Linked DNA regions of Halioglobus japonicus. The protein of the gene in region 1 interacts with the protein of each later gene in a pairwise test. Links are inferred from orthologs where the notes say so. Each region holds a gene or a part of one and is shown on either strand. Other genes may lie near its edges.

Region 1 (8,143 bases):
TGGTTGGCCACTTCGTCGAAATCGAAGACAAAATTGGCGGAGTCGTGATCGTCGAACATGTCAGGTTCTCTCGCGGCGCTGCCAGGAGTTACAGCCGTTCGTAACAATGTCAGGCAGGCCATTGATTTTCATTGCTTTTACTTCGTTGACGGCTGTGCGAAGCGCCCTTATAGTAAAGTCCCAATCAAGGTAACACCAGTATAACTCCATGGCGGACAAGCAACTGCAGGCTCTGGAACAGAAAATCGACCAGTTGATCGAGCTGTGCAAGGAGCTGAACCGTGAAAATCAGGTGCTCAAGGCAGAGAATGCCGGCTGGCAGGCGGAACGCCAGGACCTGATCGATAAGAACGAGCTCGCTCGCTCCAAGGTAGAAGCCATGATCAATCGTCTGCGGACTATGGAGTAAGCCTGTGAACCAACCGCACACCGTCACGGTGAAAATTCTCGATAAAGATTACCAGGTCGCCTGCCCGGAAGAGCAGGAAGCAGAACTGGTAGTCTCTGCCAAATACCTCGACAAGCAAATGCGCAGTATCCGCGAGACCGGCAAGGTCATCGGCCTTGAGCGCATTGCCGTCATGGCGGCGCTGAATATCAGCTATGAGCTGCTGCAGGCCTCCGAGGGTGGCGAAGGCAAGCTGGCCATTGCTCCAGAACCCGCGCCGGGCGCGGTCGACAGCATCAATCGCAAGCTCGATGATGCACTTTACCAGCTTCGCCAGCTGGAAATTGGCTGATTACAGTCCTATTTTTGCCCGAATTTCAAGGGCGCGTAAGCCGGCCTGACTCGTTATAATCCCCGACAGATCCCTGGCGTATGCGCCAGGCAGACAGTCCTCGAGCCGATAAATTTGTATCCGGGGGCTTCCAGCCACTGTTGGTGTGCAAGTCTGGCATGACCGGAAAGCCTGATTCAGTGCGGGGGCCGCCACCTTGAACCATCGGGTTCAAGGGCAGCGCTGTCAGCGGTACGCCGGGAATCTCTCTTCATCATGTCAGACATTACTGCCACCAAGTCAGAACTACGTCGCCAGCTGCGGGCGGCACGGCGAGCCCTCCCTCCCGCCACACAACACCATGCCCGCGATCGACTCTCCCACACGGTGACACAGTTGCCCGACTGGCATTTACTGCAACGCATTGGTCTTTATCTCGCCGCAGACGGTGAAATTGACCCTTCGCTACTGGCGGAGCAACTGCTGACAGAGGGAAAGCAGGTGTATCTTCCCGTCATCCAGGACGACAAGACGCTGCAGTTTGGTCGCTGGCAGGGCAGTGCCGATGAGCTGATTGCCAATCGATACGGCATTTCAGAACCACGCCCGGAGAGCACCCGGGCCGCGACGGCAACACTGGACTGTATTTGCCTGCCCCTGGTGGCTTGGAGTGAAACGGGCAAGCGGCTGGGCATGGGTGGCGGCTACTACGACAGGACCCTGGCGGATTTGTCAGGGCCATTGCGGGTAGGATTGGGGTACGAAATGCAGCGCGAGGATGCGCTACCAGGGGATGCCTGGGACGTCGATCTGGATTTTGTCGCCACCGAGGCGGCACTGTACCGCTGCCGAACTTAGCAGCCACTGCACACCGGAAGGAAATTACTCCCGGATAATGACGCCAGCCTGGAGTTCAGACGCAGGAGCTGCAACGGTATTACTGGCGGCCATGGGTAACATCATGGTTACCACCACGCCCATACCGAATACAGCCATCAGGACCAGCATCAGGTCAGGTTTTGTTTTCACGCTTGAACACTCTCTTATATCCCACTGTGCGGCTCTTCTACGAGGCCTGCACTCTTCTTATTGCCAGCCGGAGCAACGACTAACTTTTGTGATTATTTCACAAAGAGAGCGAATGTCTAGGGTATGAACCCCTAAACCACAGATTTTTTGTCATTTTTTATTCACTGCCGGGACGCTGCCCCAGGTAGAGCTGATAGGCGCGATTGTCGGTTTCATCCCAATAGCGATAGCCGATCTCATCCATCAGTTTGCGGAACGCCTTGCGCTCCCGCGCGGCCACCTGCACACCCACCAGGATGCGCCCATAGGCCGCCCCATGATTCCGGTAGTGGAACATGGAAATATTCCAGGCAGGACCCAGGCCCGTCAGAAACTTGGCCAGCGCCCCCGGGCGCTCGGGAAACTCCACCCGATAAACGCGCTCGTCAGCCACACTGCCCGGCGCATGACCGCCCACCATGTAACGCACGTGCAGCTTGGCGACCTCGTTCTCAGTGAGATCCTCAACCTCGTACCCCTTGCCGCGCAGGTCGCTCAGCAGGCTCTGCAGATCATCGCCACCGGGCGCCACGGAGATACCCACAAACACCTGGGCGGAACCGGCGTCCGAATAACGGTAGTTGAACTCGGTGATATTGCGCCGCCCCAGCGCGGTGCAGAACACCTTGAAACTCCCCGGGCGCTCAGGAATGGTGACACTGAGCACGGCTTCGCGCTGCTCACCGATTTCAGTGCGCTCCGAGATATAGCGCAACCGATCGAAGTTGGTATTGGCCCCGGACACAATCGCCAGCAGGTCCTTGCCTTCACAACCTTCCCGTTCAACGTACTTTTTCAGGCCGGCCAGCGCCAGCGCACCGGCGGGCTCGGCGATGCTGCGGGTGTCTTCAAATATGTCCTTGATGGCCGCACACATTTCGTCTGTAGAGGCGGTAATAACCTCATCGACCGTGTCGCGAATGACCCGGAACGTCTCCTTGCCGACCTGTGCCACAGCACAACCATCGGCAAACAGGCCCACTTCCGGCAGTGTCGCCCGGCGGCCCTTGTCCAGCGCGAGTTTGAGGCAGGCGGCATCTTCGGGCTCAACGCCGACAATCCGGGTCTGGGGCCACACATATTTCACGTACGCTGCCACACCGGCGAGCAGGCCGCCGCCGCCCACCGGCACAAACAGCACATCCAGCGGCGCCTGATGCTGGCGCACAATCTCCATGCCCACGGTGCCCTGGCCGGCGATGACATCGGGGTCGTCAAACGGATGCACATACGTCATGCCCTTCTCCGCCACCAGGTGCTCGGCATGCGCCGCCGCCTCTTCAAAGGAATCACCGTGCAGCACCACCCGCGCTCCGCGGCCACGCACAGCGTCCACTTTAATCTGCGGCGTGGTCCTGGGCATGACAATGGTCGCTTTCACCCCCATCTTCTGGGCGGCCATGGCCAGGCCCTGGGCGTGATTACCCGCGGAGGCCGCGACCACGCCGGCGGCTCGCTGGGCGTCCGTCAGGCGCTGCATCTTGTTATAGGCACCGCGCAGCTTGAAGGAGAACACCGGCTGCAGGTCCTCACGCTTGAGCCACACCTGATTGCCAGTGCGACGCGACAGCAACGGCGCCTGGTCTACCGGCGTTTCGCGAGCCACATCGTAAACCCTCGCATCGAGGATCCGCTTGATATAGGACTGGGGCATGGTCAGTTGCCTGCAAAAGGAAGAACAAGGGATGTTAATGGAGCGGCAAGCCATTTTCAGCCCCAGCGCTTGGTATTATTGATGATCACGACGAACGCCTGACCTATAATGCCCGCCCCAGCAGGAGAGAATCGGCATGACCCAGGACGAACTCAAACAAGCGGTAGCGGCAGCTGCCCTGGCCTACATCCAGCCGAAACTGGAAGATGACACGGTCATCGGCATCGGCACCGGCTCAACCGCCAACATGTTCATCGATGCACTGGCGGGCATTAAAGGCCTGGTAAACGCCACCGTGGCCAGTTCAGAGGCCTCCGCCGACCGCCTCAAGAGTCACGGTATTCCGGTGTATGACCTCAATGCGGTGGACCAGGTCGATTTTTATATCGATGGCGCCGACGAGAGCAACGCTGCCCTGCAACTCATCAAGGGCGGCGGCGCCGCCCTGACCCGCGAGAAGATTGTCACCGCAGTCGCCAGGGAATTTATCTGTATTGCCGATCAGTCCAAGCTGGTGCACACCCTGGGCGATTTTCCACTGCCGGTGGAGGTAATACCCATGGCGCGCAGCCACGTGGCCCGGGAACTGGTCAAGCTGGGCGGCGATCCGGTGTATCGCGAAGGGGTTGTGACCGATAACGGCAACATCATCCTCGATGTTTACAACTTCCCAATTCCACAACCGCTGACGATCGAAGAGAAGATCAACGGTATTACCGGCGTGGTCACCAACGGCCTGTTTGCGCTCAAGCCTGCAGATGTGCTCCTGCTCGGCACCAGCGAGGGCGTTAAAACCCTGCGCGCCGAATAAGTTCAGCGCAACCGCTTGGAGGCGGGGTACACCACCGACCACATCCAGCGCCACAAGCTGTTCCCCGCCAGCACCTGGGCATTGACGCCCTCGAAGAAGCGCTCCAGCTCTGCCGGATTGGCGAAGTAATCCATGCGGGTGGTAAACCCGCGTTCAGGATCCAGCTCCTTGACCACTTTGGCAGGGTTGCCGGCGACCACCACATTGGCCGGCACATCCCGAGTAACCACCGCCCGTGCCGCCACCACGGAATTTTCGCCGATAGTGACGCCCTTGAGCACTGTGGCGTGATCACCCAGCCAGACATTCCTGCCAATATGCACAGGCGTGGGCAGAGGATCGCGCTCCATCCGATCGTAAATCTGGTGCCAGTCGGAATCAGTCACGTAGACCCCATTGGCGAACATGGTGCCATCGCCGACAGTAATTTCGTCCGAAGCACTGATGCGCGAGCCCGGACTCATCAGCACGCAATCGCCGATCTCAACCCGGCCCTCGCCCGGGCCCGGCCCCAGACGCCAATTTCCACCTGGTGCATCGGTTCACCTATCGCAGTAAAGGACCGGCCAATGCGGATGTTGTCGCCCGAAATCCTCACATACCATGGCTTCATAATCGTATGGTAAGGCCCGAGCGCCTCACATTCGGGGCGCAGGAAATAATCGACGTACCAGTTACGGTATCGGAGATAGAGCTTTTTCAGCCACCACGGCCGCAGGTCTTGACGCATAGGACGAAAGGATCAGAGTGAAGCATTCATTGTGGGCCGGTATGATGGCAGCACCAGCAGCTGACAGCAATCTTGGAACCACTAATCGTGCCTCAGTCTGAATATTCGCGCCCGGTCACCAGCAACCAGAGCGGCCTGCACCCGCGTCTCGCACAAACCGTGACACGGCACCTGCAGCACGCGTTCCAGCGACCGGTCGCGCCCCATTCACACACTGCCTACCAAACCCTGACTGAGCGACTCACCACCACGCCACAGCCGCTGGTGATTGATTCCTTCTGCGGCACCGGTATGAGCACGACACAACTCGCTGCCAAACACCCCGATCACCTCGTCGTCGGTATAGATCAGTCGAGCCATCGCCTGCAGAAGCATGTGCCAGGGACCAGCGACAACTATATTTTTCTGCATGCGGAAGCCGAAGACATCTGGCAATTGCTGCTGGCGGACGGCCGCAGTGCAGATTTCCACTACCTGCTCTATCCCAACCCCTGGCCCAAAAGCAAACACCTGCAGCGACGCATTCACGGCCACGCCAGCTTCCCCTGGCTATTGGCGCTGGGGGGCATATCGAGCTGCGCTCCAACTGGCAGAACTATGTCGAGGAATTCGGCGTCGCCATGCATCTGGCGGGCGTGCACGGCCGCATCGCGCAGGTGCCGGAAGCACCGGCGCTCACCCTGTTTGAGAAGAAGTACCGGGATAGTCAGCACAACTTGTGGCGCTACACTGGCGCCGTGACGAATCCCGCGTAATGGGCTAAAGTCCCCGGTCCACTTGGAGGTAACGCAATGACTGCGACACAAGCCGATCCGGTCTGGAATCGCATCCGCACCGAGACTGAGAAACACGCCCAGGAAGAACCGCTGCTGGCGAGTTTTCTGCATTCCACTATTCTCAATCACAACACGCTTGAGTGTGCGCTCAGCTTCCACCTCGCCAATCAACTGGACAGCCCCACGGTGTCTTCACTGATGCTACGGGAAGTGATTCTGCAGGCGATGCAGCGCGACGCGAGTATTCGCGATGCCATGCGCGCCGACCTCGTTGCTGTGGTCGACCGCGATTCCGCCAGCCAGGAACTCTACGTGCCCTTTCTGTACTTCAAGGGCTTTCACGCGCTGCAGAGTCAGCGCATCGCCCACTGGCTGTGGAATAACGGTCGGGAGTCGATGGCGCTGTTCTTCCAGAACCGGGTTTCAGTCAAGTTCGGCGTGGATATCCACCCCGCCGCAAAGCTGGGACGGGGCATTATGCTCGACCATGCCACCGGCCTGGTCATCGGTGAAACAGCGGTGGTCGGCGACGATGTATCGATTCTGCAGTCAGTGACCCTGGGCGGCACCGGCAAGGATGAAGGCGATCGCCACCCCAAGATTGGCAACGGCGTACTGATTAGCGCTGGAGCCAAGATTCTGGGCAATATCAGGGTCGGTGAAGGCGCCAAAGTCGGCGCGGGGAGCGTGGTGTTGGAAGAAGTGCCCCCGCACACCACAGTCGCCGGTGTGCCCGCCAAAATTGTGGGACGGCCGGCAACCGATGCACCGGCACTGGATATGAACCACGACTTCTGCTGCGACGAAAACGCCGACTGCTAGCAAGCAGCGGCACGCTCGCGCAGGATCAGGGCGGCGCTAGTCCGCCAGGTGGTACTGCGGTGATAACTCCACCACGGCGTCGACAAACGCCGTGACGTGGTCAGGGTTAATCCCCGGGGTAATACCGTGCCCCAGGTTGAAGACATGGCCTGTGCCATGGCCGAAGCCTGCCAGAATAGACGCGACTTCTTCGCGGATGCGCGCAGGAGATGCGTGCAGCATGGCAGGGTCCATATTGCCCTGCAGTGCGACTCTGTCACCCACCAGCACCCGGGCAATGGCGATATCCGTTGTCCAATCAATGCCGACACCGTCGGCGCCGCACTCAGCAATGGTGTTCAACCACTGACCACCGCCTTTGGTAAATACAATCACCGGCACCTTGCGGCCGTCTGCCTCCCTGGGCAGGCGGGAAATCACCCTCTGCATGTACTTGAGCGAGAACTCTTTGTAGGCAGCGGCACTGAGGCTACCACCCCAGGTATCGAAAATTTGCACCGCCTGTGCACCCGCGCGAATCTGGGCTGCAAGATAGTCGGCCACGGCATCGGCCAGCAGCGACAATAGCGCGTGCATTAACTCCGGCTTGTCGTAAGCCATGGCTTTCACATTGGCGAAGTCCTTGGAGGAGCCGCCTTCAACCATGTAAGTCGCGAGTGTCCAGGGACTGCCTGAAAAACCGATCAAGGGGACCTTGCCGTTTAGCTCTTGCCGAATGGTGCTCACGGCATTCATGACATAGCCGAGATCATCTGCGGCGGTAATCGCATTCAGGCCATTCAGATCGGATTCGCTGCGCACAGTCTTGTGAAACTTCGGCCCTTCGCCCTCTTCAAAATAAAGGCCCAGGCCCAGTGCATCGGGGACGGTGAGGATGTCGGAAAACAGAATGGCCGCATCCATGGGATAGCGGCGCAGGGGCTGCATGGTCACTTCACATGCCAGCTCTGCGTTTTTGCACAAATCCAGAAACGAGCCCGCCTGCTGGCGGGTCGCGCGGTATTCAGGCAGATAACGACCGGCCTGACGCATCATCCAGATGGGGGTGCGATCTACCGGCTGGCGCAGCAGTGCGCGCAGAAAACGGTCGTTTTTAAGTTCAGTCATCAGTGCGTCCTGCTGGCGCGAATAGGCGCCTTAAACGTCCAGGTAGTCGAGAATGCCTTCAGCTGCCTGACGACCTTCCCAGATGGCAGTCACCACCAGGTCGGAGCCGCGAACCATATCGCCACCGGCAAAAATTTTCGGGTTGCTAGTCTGGAACTTAAAGGTCTGCTCTTCCTCAGCGACCACGCCCTGCCAGTGGTTGAGTTCAACGCTCACATCACCCAACCATTCAGGTGGGCTGGGCTGGAAGCCGAAGGCGACGATAACCGCATCCGCTTCGAGCACTTCCTCAGAGCCGGCAATGGGCTGCGGGCGACGGCGGCCACCGGCATCTGCCTCGCCCAGCTCTGTGGTCACCACTTTAATGCCACAGGCCTGGCCGAAGTACTCAACCACCTCAATCGGTTGGCGGTTGTACAGGAACTCAACGCCCTCTTCACAGGCATTCTTCACCTC
Region 2 (8,068 bases), 3.0 Mb from region 1 along the record:
CATGGGTGTGATCCCCTTTGGCATGATTGGCGCCGTGGTCGGCCACTGGATATTCGGCCACGCCATCAGCATGATGTCGCTAATGGGCATTATCGCGCTGTCGGGCGTGGTGGTGAATGACAGCCTGATTCTGGTCGACTATGTGAACAAGGCCGTCGCCCAGGGCCGCGACAAATACCAGGCAATCATCGAGGCCGGCTGCCGCCGGTTCCGCGCGATCATGCTCACCTCGATGACCACATTCCTGGGTCTGTTCCCGATGCTGCTGGAGCGCAGCGCCCAGGCGCAGTTTATGGTACCAATGGCGATTTCACTGGCCGTAGGTATTGTCTTCGCAACAGTCATCACGCTGCTGCTGGTACCGAGCCTGTATATGATTCTTGACGACCTGGGCAGGCTGTTCAGCGATGCCGACGAGTCGCCGGCAGCAGCTGAAACTGCTTAGGTCAGATAGGGAAGGAAAAGCAGCGCGCCAATGATCACGGCACCCAGTGCCGTGACCAGAACACTGGCGGCAGCCACGTCCTTGGCCTTGCCGATCAACGGGTGGTGGTCAGGCACGGCAGCATCGCATAGATGCTCCAGCGCAGTGTTAAGCCCCTCCGCCAACCACACGATTGCGATCGTCAATACCAGGACCTGCCAGTCGCTGCGGCTCAGCTCCACCAGCCACCCCAGCGCCACCACTACCACGGTAGCGGACAGGTGAATCTGGGCATGGGGTTCAGCCAGCAGCGTCTTGACGCCACGCAGTGCGTGGCCAAAGCTGATTACCCGCTGCGAAAGCCAACGCAAAGCTTACTCCACCACTGAACAGCCCAGGCACTTATAAAACATATTGCGCGGGTCCTGCAGTGACTGGATTTCAGTCACGGCCTGAACCACTGGCTGGGACACACTGCGCAACACCGAAACGATCTCGCTACCACCCAACACTGCCGGCAGCGCCACGCGCTCGCTCAACTGCTGCCAGAACAGCTCCTTGGGTGACAGCTGTGGCTGTACAAACTCAAGTTCATACGCCTCCAGCTCGGCCATCGCCGCCGCTGATGCAATGGCATCGTGGAGGCCACCGAGATGGTCAACCAGCCCGTTCTCCAGTGCCGCATCCGCGCTCCACACACGCCCCTGGGCTACCTCCTGGACCTCGTCAAGGCTCATGCCACGCCCTTCAGCAACGACCGCCAGGAAGCTGTCATAGGCGTAGCCAACGCCTGCATCCACCGCTGCCTTGATCTCATCGCTGGGCGTGCGGTCAAGGCGCAAATAGCCTGCAATATCGGATGTCGCAACACCATCGGTGTGAATGCCCAGTTTCTTGAGGGATCCCTCCAGCGTGGGGAACGCGGCAACAACACCAATGCTGCCGGTGATGGTTGTGGGCGTTGCCCATATTTCATCCGCATCTGCGGCAATGTAGTAGCCGCCGGACGCTGCTACTGCACCCATCGAAACTACCACTGGAATGCCACTGGCCCGCGCTTCGAGAACGCGTTCCCGAATAATTTCAGAGGCAAACATGCTTCCGCCGCCGGAATTGACGCGCAGCACAATCGCATCCACATTGCCCTGCTCGACAGTATGACTGATGAGCGAGGCGAGGCTATCACCCCCGATGGTGCCGGACGGCTGCTCCCCCGGCATGATATTGCCCTGGGCGGTTAGCACCGCAACCCGCCCTTCCGGGATGCCCGCATCACTAACCGGTCCCTTGCGGGAGAGGTAGTACTCGAACTCAACGGCCTCGTAATGGCCCTCATCATCCGCCACGCCAACCATTTTAACCAACCATTCGTTGGCCCGGCCACGCGACAGTAACTGATCGATCAGGCCCGCATCGAGCGCATCCTGCGCGGTATCCCCTGAGCCGTTAATCATGCGCTGCGGCAAGCCATTGACGTAGGCGTTCAGGGCACCCGGTTCCAGTTCACGTCGCGCCTCTACCTGGGCGGTGTAATGGCCCCAGATGTCATCCAACCAGACCTGCGTAGCTTCTTTCTCAATGGGCGACATATCGTTGCGCATAAACGGCTCTACGGCAGACTTGTGCTTGCCGCGCCGGAACACGTGCATATCGACTGACAGTTTTTCCAGCGCTTCGAGATAGTAATTGTGGTAACTGCTGAAGCCTTCTATCGCGACCCCGCCGAGCGGGTGGGCGATGATCTCGTCGGCATAACTCGCCAGCAGATACTGATTCTGGGTATAGAAGTCTGCTCGTGCAGCAATCGGCTTGCCCGTGGCCTTGAAAGCCTCCAGGGCTTTGCCGATTTCACCCGTACGGGAGATACCCAGACCGGCAAGACCGCCCAGTTCCATCACCATGGCGTTGATCGCAGGGTCCTCAGCAGCGGCCTCAATCGCGTCAATCACATCCTGTAGCAGTACTTCGCGATCGGCCGGGCCCTGTTCACCGACCAGAGCCACCATGGGATCCACGGGGCGCTTCTGATCGACAATACTGCCCACAGGATTCAACAACAGCGCTGCCTTTTCCGGCAAAGGCTCGGGGCCGCCACCAAAGTAAACAAAGTAAATGATGGCCAACATCGCCAGAAACAAAAGATTGGCAAGCCCCAGACGTACCCAGGTAATGGCCTTCCAGATCCCGCCAAAGAAACGCCGAATCAGCGAGGGTTTACTCATACTTTACTCCCCGTGACCTGCAGCTGTGGCTGCAGCTTCTTTCAGTTCCCGGGCGCGCCAGCGCACATACATCATCGCTGAGATAAACAGAATGACGACAGCGACCATACCCGCAATCGCCACCGGGCTGCTCGGGTCGGCAAACAGCGCGACCACCAGGCGCATAAAGTACAGCAGCAGCACAAAACACAACCAAATATAACTGCGCAGGTTGTCCCGCCACATGCCCGGAATAAAAACCACCAATGGCACCAGGAAAGCCACCCAGACGATCCAGGGTGCGGCACCCATCCACAGTTCCAGTACCTGTGCAGTTATGAGTACGAAATAACTGAGCCAGACGATTACCCGGGTGCGCTCGGCAACGGAACTCATAGGCTTTCTCCTCCAGCCAGCCGCGCAACGCGTGCCCCCAGGGCACGGCACAGGGCAGCTTCATTGTCGTCCAGAGCGCGGTCATTTTGGGGACCCGCCCAATGGGATGCACCGTAGGGTGTGCCGCCCGAGGTGGCGCTCATCAGGCCGCGCTCGCTGTACGGCAGCCCGGCCAGCACCATGCCGTGGTGCAACAACGGCAACATCATGCTCAACAAGGTGGATTCCTGACCGCCATGCATACTGGAAGTCGAGGTAAATACAGCCGCCGGCTTATCGATCATCGCCCCGGAGAGCCACAGGCTGGAGGTCTGGTCGATGAAGTACTTGAGGGGCGCGGCCATATTGCCGAAGCGCGTGGGGCTTCCCAGCACCAGGCCGGCGCAGTCGCGCAGATCGTCGGCGTCGCAGTAGAGCGGGCCCGACTCGGGGATATCATCCTCGGTCTGTTCGGTGGTCGCGGAGATCGCCGGGACTGTGCGCAGCCGGGCGCTAACGCCCGACACCGATTCGACACCCCGCGCCACCTGTTTCGCCATCTCGGTGGTGGCGCCGTGACGCGAGTAGTAGAGCACCAGTACGTACGGGTCCGCCATCAGTTGATGAGGCCCAAAACGTTTTCAGGAGGGCGGCCCAACACAGCCTGATCGCCGCGAACCACAATCGGGCGCTCGATCAGTTTGGGGTGGCTCGCCATCGCCGTAACAATGTCTGCGTCACTGGAATCTTTACTCAAGCCGTTCTCTTTGTAGGCATCCTCGCCCTTGCGCACCAGCTGCGCTGCCGTGAGATCGAGCTTGGACAGGAGAGCGCGGATTTCGGCCTCGTCGGGCTGAGTCTCCAAATAGAGCAACACTTCAGGCTCTATGCCATTTTCCTCCAACAGCGCCAGGGTGTTACGCGACTTGGAACAGCGCGGGTTGTGGTAAATGGTGAATTCGCTCATGGGAGGCTCCGAAGACTGTATTGATCAGGCCACGAAGTATATCAAAGGGGTTTACCCGGGGGGCCATCATTCATGCATAATAACCCGATGCAACCGTATCAGGACATTCTGCGTGGGGCCTGGCGAAGAACTCGCTACCTGCTCTCGCGCTTCAAGGAAGACCGCTGTTCAGAGAACGCTGCGGCACTGACCTACATGAGCCTGTTTGCCATGGTGCCCCTGCTCACCGTGCTGTACACCATGGCCTCCGCAATTCCCACGTTCCAGGGACTGGAAGAGCAAATGCAGGAATTTTTGTTCCAGCATCTTATGCCCGACACCAGCTCCGAGGTGGAAACCTATCTGAGCGAGTTTTCCCGCCAGGCCAAGAATCTCACTGGGCCGGGTATTGTCTTTCTGGTCATTACCGCCGTGCTGATGCTGCGCAACATCGAGAAGGCCTTCAACCTGATCTGGCGGGCCCGCGAAAATCGCAGTTCGGTTTCCAGCTTCCTGCTCTACTGGGCCGTACTCAGCCTGGCACCGGTGGCATTGGGCCTGGCACTGGGCATAAGCACTTATCTCGCGTCGTTTTCCCATGTACTCGACGAGTACGACATATTTGGTGCCAAGGCGGTCCTGCTGAAAGTCTCGCCGTTAGTTCTCAGCACACTGTCGTTCACGCTACTTTACATTGCCGTACCCAATTGCCGGGTGCCCTTTAAGCACACGCTGGTTGGCGGCCTCGCGACAGCGCTGGCTTTCCACGCTGCCCGTGCCGTATTCACCGACCTGGTGGTGGGCTCAAGCTATACGTTTATCTATGGCGCTTTCGCTGCAGTGCCGCTTTTTCTGTTGTGGATATACCTGTCGTGGAACATCGTGCTGATGGGCGGCATTCTGGTACACAGCCTGTCGGCCTACCAGGACGAAGAACAGGCCTGCCGGCCGAATGTGTTAAAGGCCCTCGATGTGCTGTACCTGTTCTGGACCAGGCAGCAGGCGGGCGACACCGTGCGCGAAACCGAGCTGCTCAACAACAGCCATCTCGTCACCCGCGGCCTGGACAGCGTCACCTGGCGCGAACTGCGCGACATCCTGATCGAACAACAGGTCATCACCCAAAGCGATCGCGGTCACTACCTGCTCGCACGCGATCTGCACTCGGTGCCCTTCTGGCAACTGAAAACCTGGGTTAACGATGAACAACCCCTGGAGCGGGAAGACATTACTGCCGACATGAACTGGCAGGAAAACGCCTACCGTCTGCTGCGCGGCCAGCGTCACCAGCAGCGGGAACTGATGCACATGAGCCTAGTGGAGTTATATCAACAGTGAAGACCCTCGCCACCCTATTCCTCGCCATCGTGGTCGCCGCCTGTAGCGCAGAACCTCCCGCCGAATCCCAGGCGCTAAAGCTGGAAAATTACAAAGGCCAGTGGCTCGTTATCAATTACTGGGCGGAGTGGTGCAAACCCTGTATCAAGGAGATTCCGGAGCTGAACGCTCTCGATGCCAAGTACCCGCAGGTAGCGGTGCTGGGCGTCAATTATGACGGCGCAACCGGTGTCCCCCTCGCCAAGCAGGTCAAGGAGTTGGGGATTGAATTTCCCATTGTGGCCAAAGACCCAGCCGCACTGCTGGGTGTAGAGCGCCCCGTGGTTCTGCCCGCCACATTCATTCTCAATCCCGATGGCCAACTGGTTCACAGCCTAGTAGGCCCGCAGACGCTGGAAGCGCTGGCCATGGCCACGGGCCAGGTGGCGGTGCCGGTTGAAGACCCTGCCTCAACAGAGACCAGCGAACTGCCCTGATTGAGCAACTAACGCTGTCAGGGCGTATTTCCCAGACAAAAAAAACGCTCCCCCTTGCGGGGGAGCGGAATGCACACTTCATCTCAAAACAAAAGGATATGAAACCTGGACGGATCCAGTAAGTAGCAGCACTGGAGTCTCATGTAGCGCCGCAACTATAAATTAAGACCGGGCCCATTCGGCTTAGTTCAAAATATTTCTGAGAAAATTTCGCGAGCGCGAAATCGCGTCTAAACATAGACAGAAACCCCCGCCAGTACTAGGCTTTTCCTGTTTCGCCCGCCCCGCGGGTTCTCGCTTAATAAGGACATCAAAATGAGCAAAATATTCAACGACAACGCCGAAACTATCGGCGGCACGCCCATGGTGAAGATAAACCGACTGGGCCCCGAGGGTAGCACCATCTACGCCAAGCTCGAGAACCGCAACCCCGCCATGTCGGTGAAATGCAGGATTGGCGCCGCCATGGTGGACCAGGCCGAGAAAGATGGAAGCCTCAAACCAGGCATGACCATTGTCGAACCCACAAGCGGCAATACCGGCATTGCCCTGGCTTTTGTGGCCGCAGCCAAGGGCTACAGCTGCATCCTGACCATGCCCAACTCCTTTAGCCTGGAGCGCCGCATGTTGATGAAGGCCCTGGGCGCAGAGATTCGCCTCACCGACGCCACCCAGGGCATTGCCGCCGCGATTGGCGCTGCGGAGGAGATCATTGCCTCCGACCCGGACAAATACTGGGGCCCGCACCAGTTCGAGAACCCGGCCAATCCGGCCATCCACGAACAGACAACGGGCCCGGAAATCTGGGGCGACACGGAAGGCGGCATTGACATTCTGGTCTCCGGCGTGGGTACCGGCGGCACATTGACCGGCACCTCCCGCTATATCAAGAACACGCGTGGCAAGGCCATTACCACCGTGGCGGTTGAGCCTGACACCACTACCATGATTACTGCCTCACTGGCCGGCGAAGAGCCCACTCACGCCCCCCACAAGATCCAGGGCATTGGTGCGGGCTTCGTCCCCGCCAATCTGGATCTGGACATGGTGGATGCCGTTGAGCAGGTGACCAGCGATGAAGCCATGGCCATGGCACATCGCCTCATGCAGGAAGAAGGCATTCTGGCGGGAATTTCCTCCGGGGCAGCCATGGTAGTGGCAGACCGCCTGGCCCAGCGTCCGGAAAACGCCGACAAAACCATCGTAGCGATTCTGCCGGACTCGGGGGAGCGCTACCTGACATCACCGCTGTTCGAAGGCAAGTTCTCCGACAACGAAACCGTGCAGGCGACCATTACCTGATCAAGGCAGGATGACGGTAGAACCCGTTGTCTTACGTCCTTCCAGATCGCTATGCGCTTGCTGTATGTCACCAAGCGCATAGCGCTGATTGATCTCCACTCGAATATCACCCGCCACAATACGATTAAACAGGTCTGTGCTGGACTGCTGCAGCTCTTCTGCTGTGGCGGTATAGGTGACCATGGTGGGCCGTGTAATATACAGAGAGCCCTTGGCGGTAAGGGTTTGCAGCTCCAGCGGTGCAGGCGCACCCGAGGCATTGCCAAAGCTCACCATCAGCCCGCGGGGCCTCAGGCAGTCCAGCGACATATCGAAGGTGTCAGCCCCCACCCCATCGTAAACCACCGGCAACATCGCGCCGCCGGTGATCTCCATCACCCGCTCAACCACGTTCTCGGTGCGATAGTTGATCACATGCGCATAGCCGTGCGCGCGTGCCAGCGCCGCCTTTTCATCAGAGCCCACGGTGCCGATGACCTTGGCGCCGATGGCAGCGGCCCACTGACCAAACAGCAGTCCGACCCCGCCGGCGGCAGCGTGGAACAGGCAGTATTCATCGGCCTGGAGAGAGTAGGTACGCTGAATCAGGTACTCGGTGGTCTGTCCCTTGAGCAGGGAGGCAGCGGCAGTGTCGAAATCAATGCCATCGGGCAATGGCACGAGGCGCGCCGCAGGCAGGTTAACTGCCTCTGCATAAGCGCCCAGGCCCGCTGAACAGTAGCCAACCCTGGTTGCCACAGGCAGATCAACACCCTCACCCACCGCCTCAACGACCCCAGCTCCTTCACCGCCCAGGCCAGTCGGCAACGGCAGCGGGTACAGACCGCTGCGGTGATAGGTATCAATGTAATTCAGGCCTATGGCGTGATTGCGGACCGTAACCATGCCAGTACCCGGGGCTTCCAGAGGCTCGTCAACCAACTGCATGACTCCCGGCCCACCGTTCTCGGAGATACTGACGCGCTTAACCATAATTTATTCCTGCTGCTGTTCGTTTTTCTGGGCC

Evidence for each region.
Region 2: the proteins of cysE (region 1) and cysK interact in binary tests that used the Escherichia coli proteins (3 or more experiments, as listed by UniProt). The link is inferred for Halioglobus japonicus from one-to-one orthologs.

What each region holds. Positions count from the first base shown.
Region 1 is NZ_CP019450.1:826,851-834,993, reverse strand. Bases 4,816-7,676 are described here. They hold cysE (serine O-acetyltransferase), read left to right. Parts: upstream 4,816-5,773; coding sequence 5,774-6,580; downstream 6,581-7,676. Other genes in these bases: hemE (uroporphyrinogen decarboxylase), read right to left, coding at 6,617-7,676; BST95_RS20840 (hypothetical protein), read left to right, coding at 5,603-5,737. Outside these bases: BST95_RS03990 (UPF0149 family protein), read right to left, coding at 1-59; BST95_RS03985 (TIGR02449 family protein), read left to right, coding at 209-409; BST95_RS03980 (cell division protein ZapA), read left to right, coding at 414-740; BST95_RS03970 (5-formyltetrahydrofolate cyclo-ligase), read left to right, coding at 996-1,577; BST95_RS19600 (hypothetical protein), read right to left, coding at 1,602-1,748; ilvA (threonine ammonia-lyase, biosynthetic), read right to left, coding at 1,906-3,441; ribose-5-phosphate isomerase RpiA, read left to right, coding at 3,578-4,252; BST95_RS21095 (acyltransferase), read right to left, coding at 4,255-4,716; more of hemE, read right to left, coding at 7,677-7,687; BST95_RS03935 (FAD-dependent oxidoreductase), read right to left, coding at 7,718-8,143.
Region 2 is NZ_CP019450.1:3,808,317-3,816,384, forward strand. What follows is about bases 5,283-8,068. They hold cysK (cysteine synthase A), read left to right. Parts: upstream 5,283-6,075; coding sequence 6,076-7,062; downstream 7,063-8,068. Other genes in these bases: BST95_RS17955 (YihY family inner membrane protein), read left to right, coding at 5,283-5,284; BST95_RS17960 (TlpA family protein disulfide reductase), read left to right, coding at 5,283-5,760; BST95_RS17970 (quinone oxidoreductase family protein), read right to left, coding at 7,063-8,034; BST95_RS17975 (NTP/NDP exchange transporter), read right to left, coding at 8,038-8,068. Also shown: BST95_RS17925 (efflux RND transporter permease subunit), read left to right, coding at 1-445; BST95_RS17930 (diacylglycerol kinase family protein), read right to left, coding at 442-795; signal peptide peptidase SppA, read right to left, coding at 799-2,646; BST95_RS17940 (DUF2069 domain-containing protein), read right to left, coding at 2,650-3,021; wrbA (NAD(P)H:quinone oxidoreductase), read right to left, coding at 3,018-3,617; arsC (arsenate reductase (glutaredoxin)), read right to left, coding at 3,617-3,967; more of BST95_RS17955, read left to right, coding at 4,040-5,282; more of BST95_RS17960, read left to right, coding at 5,281-5,282.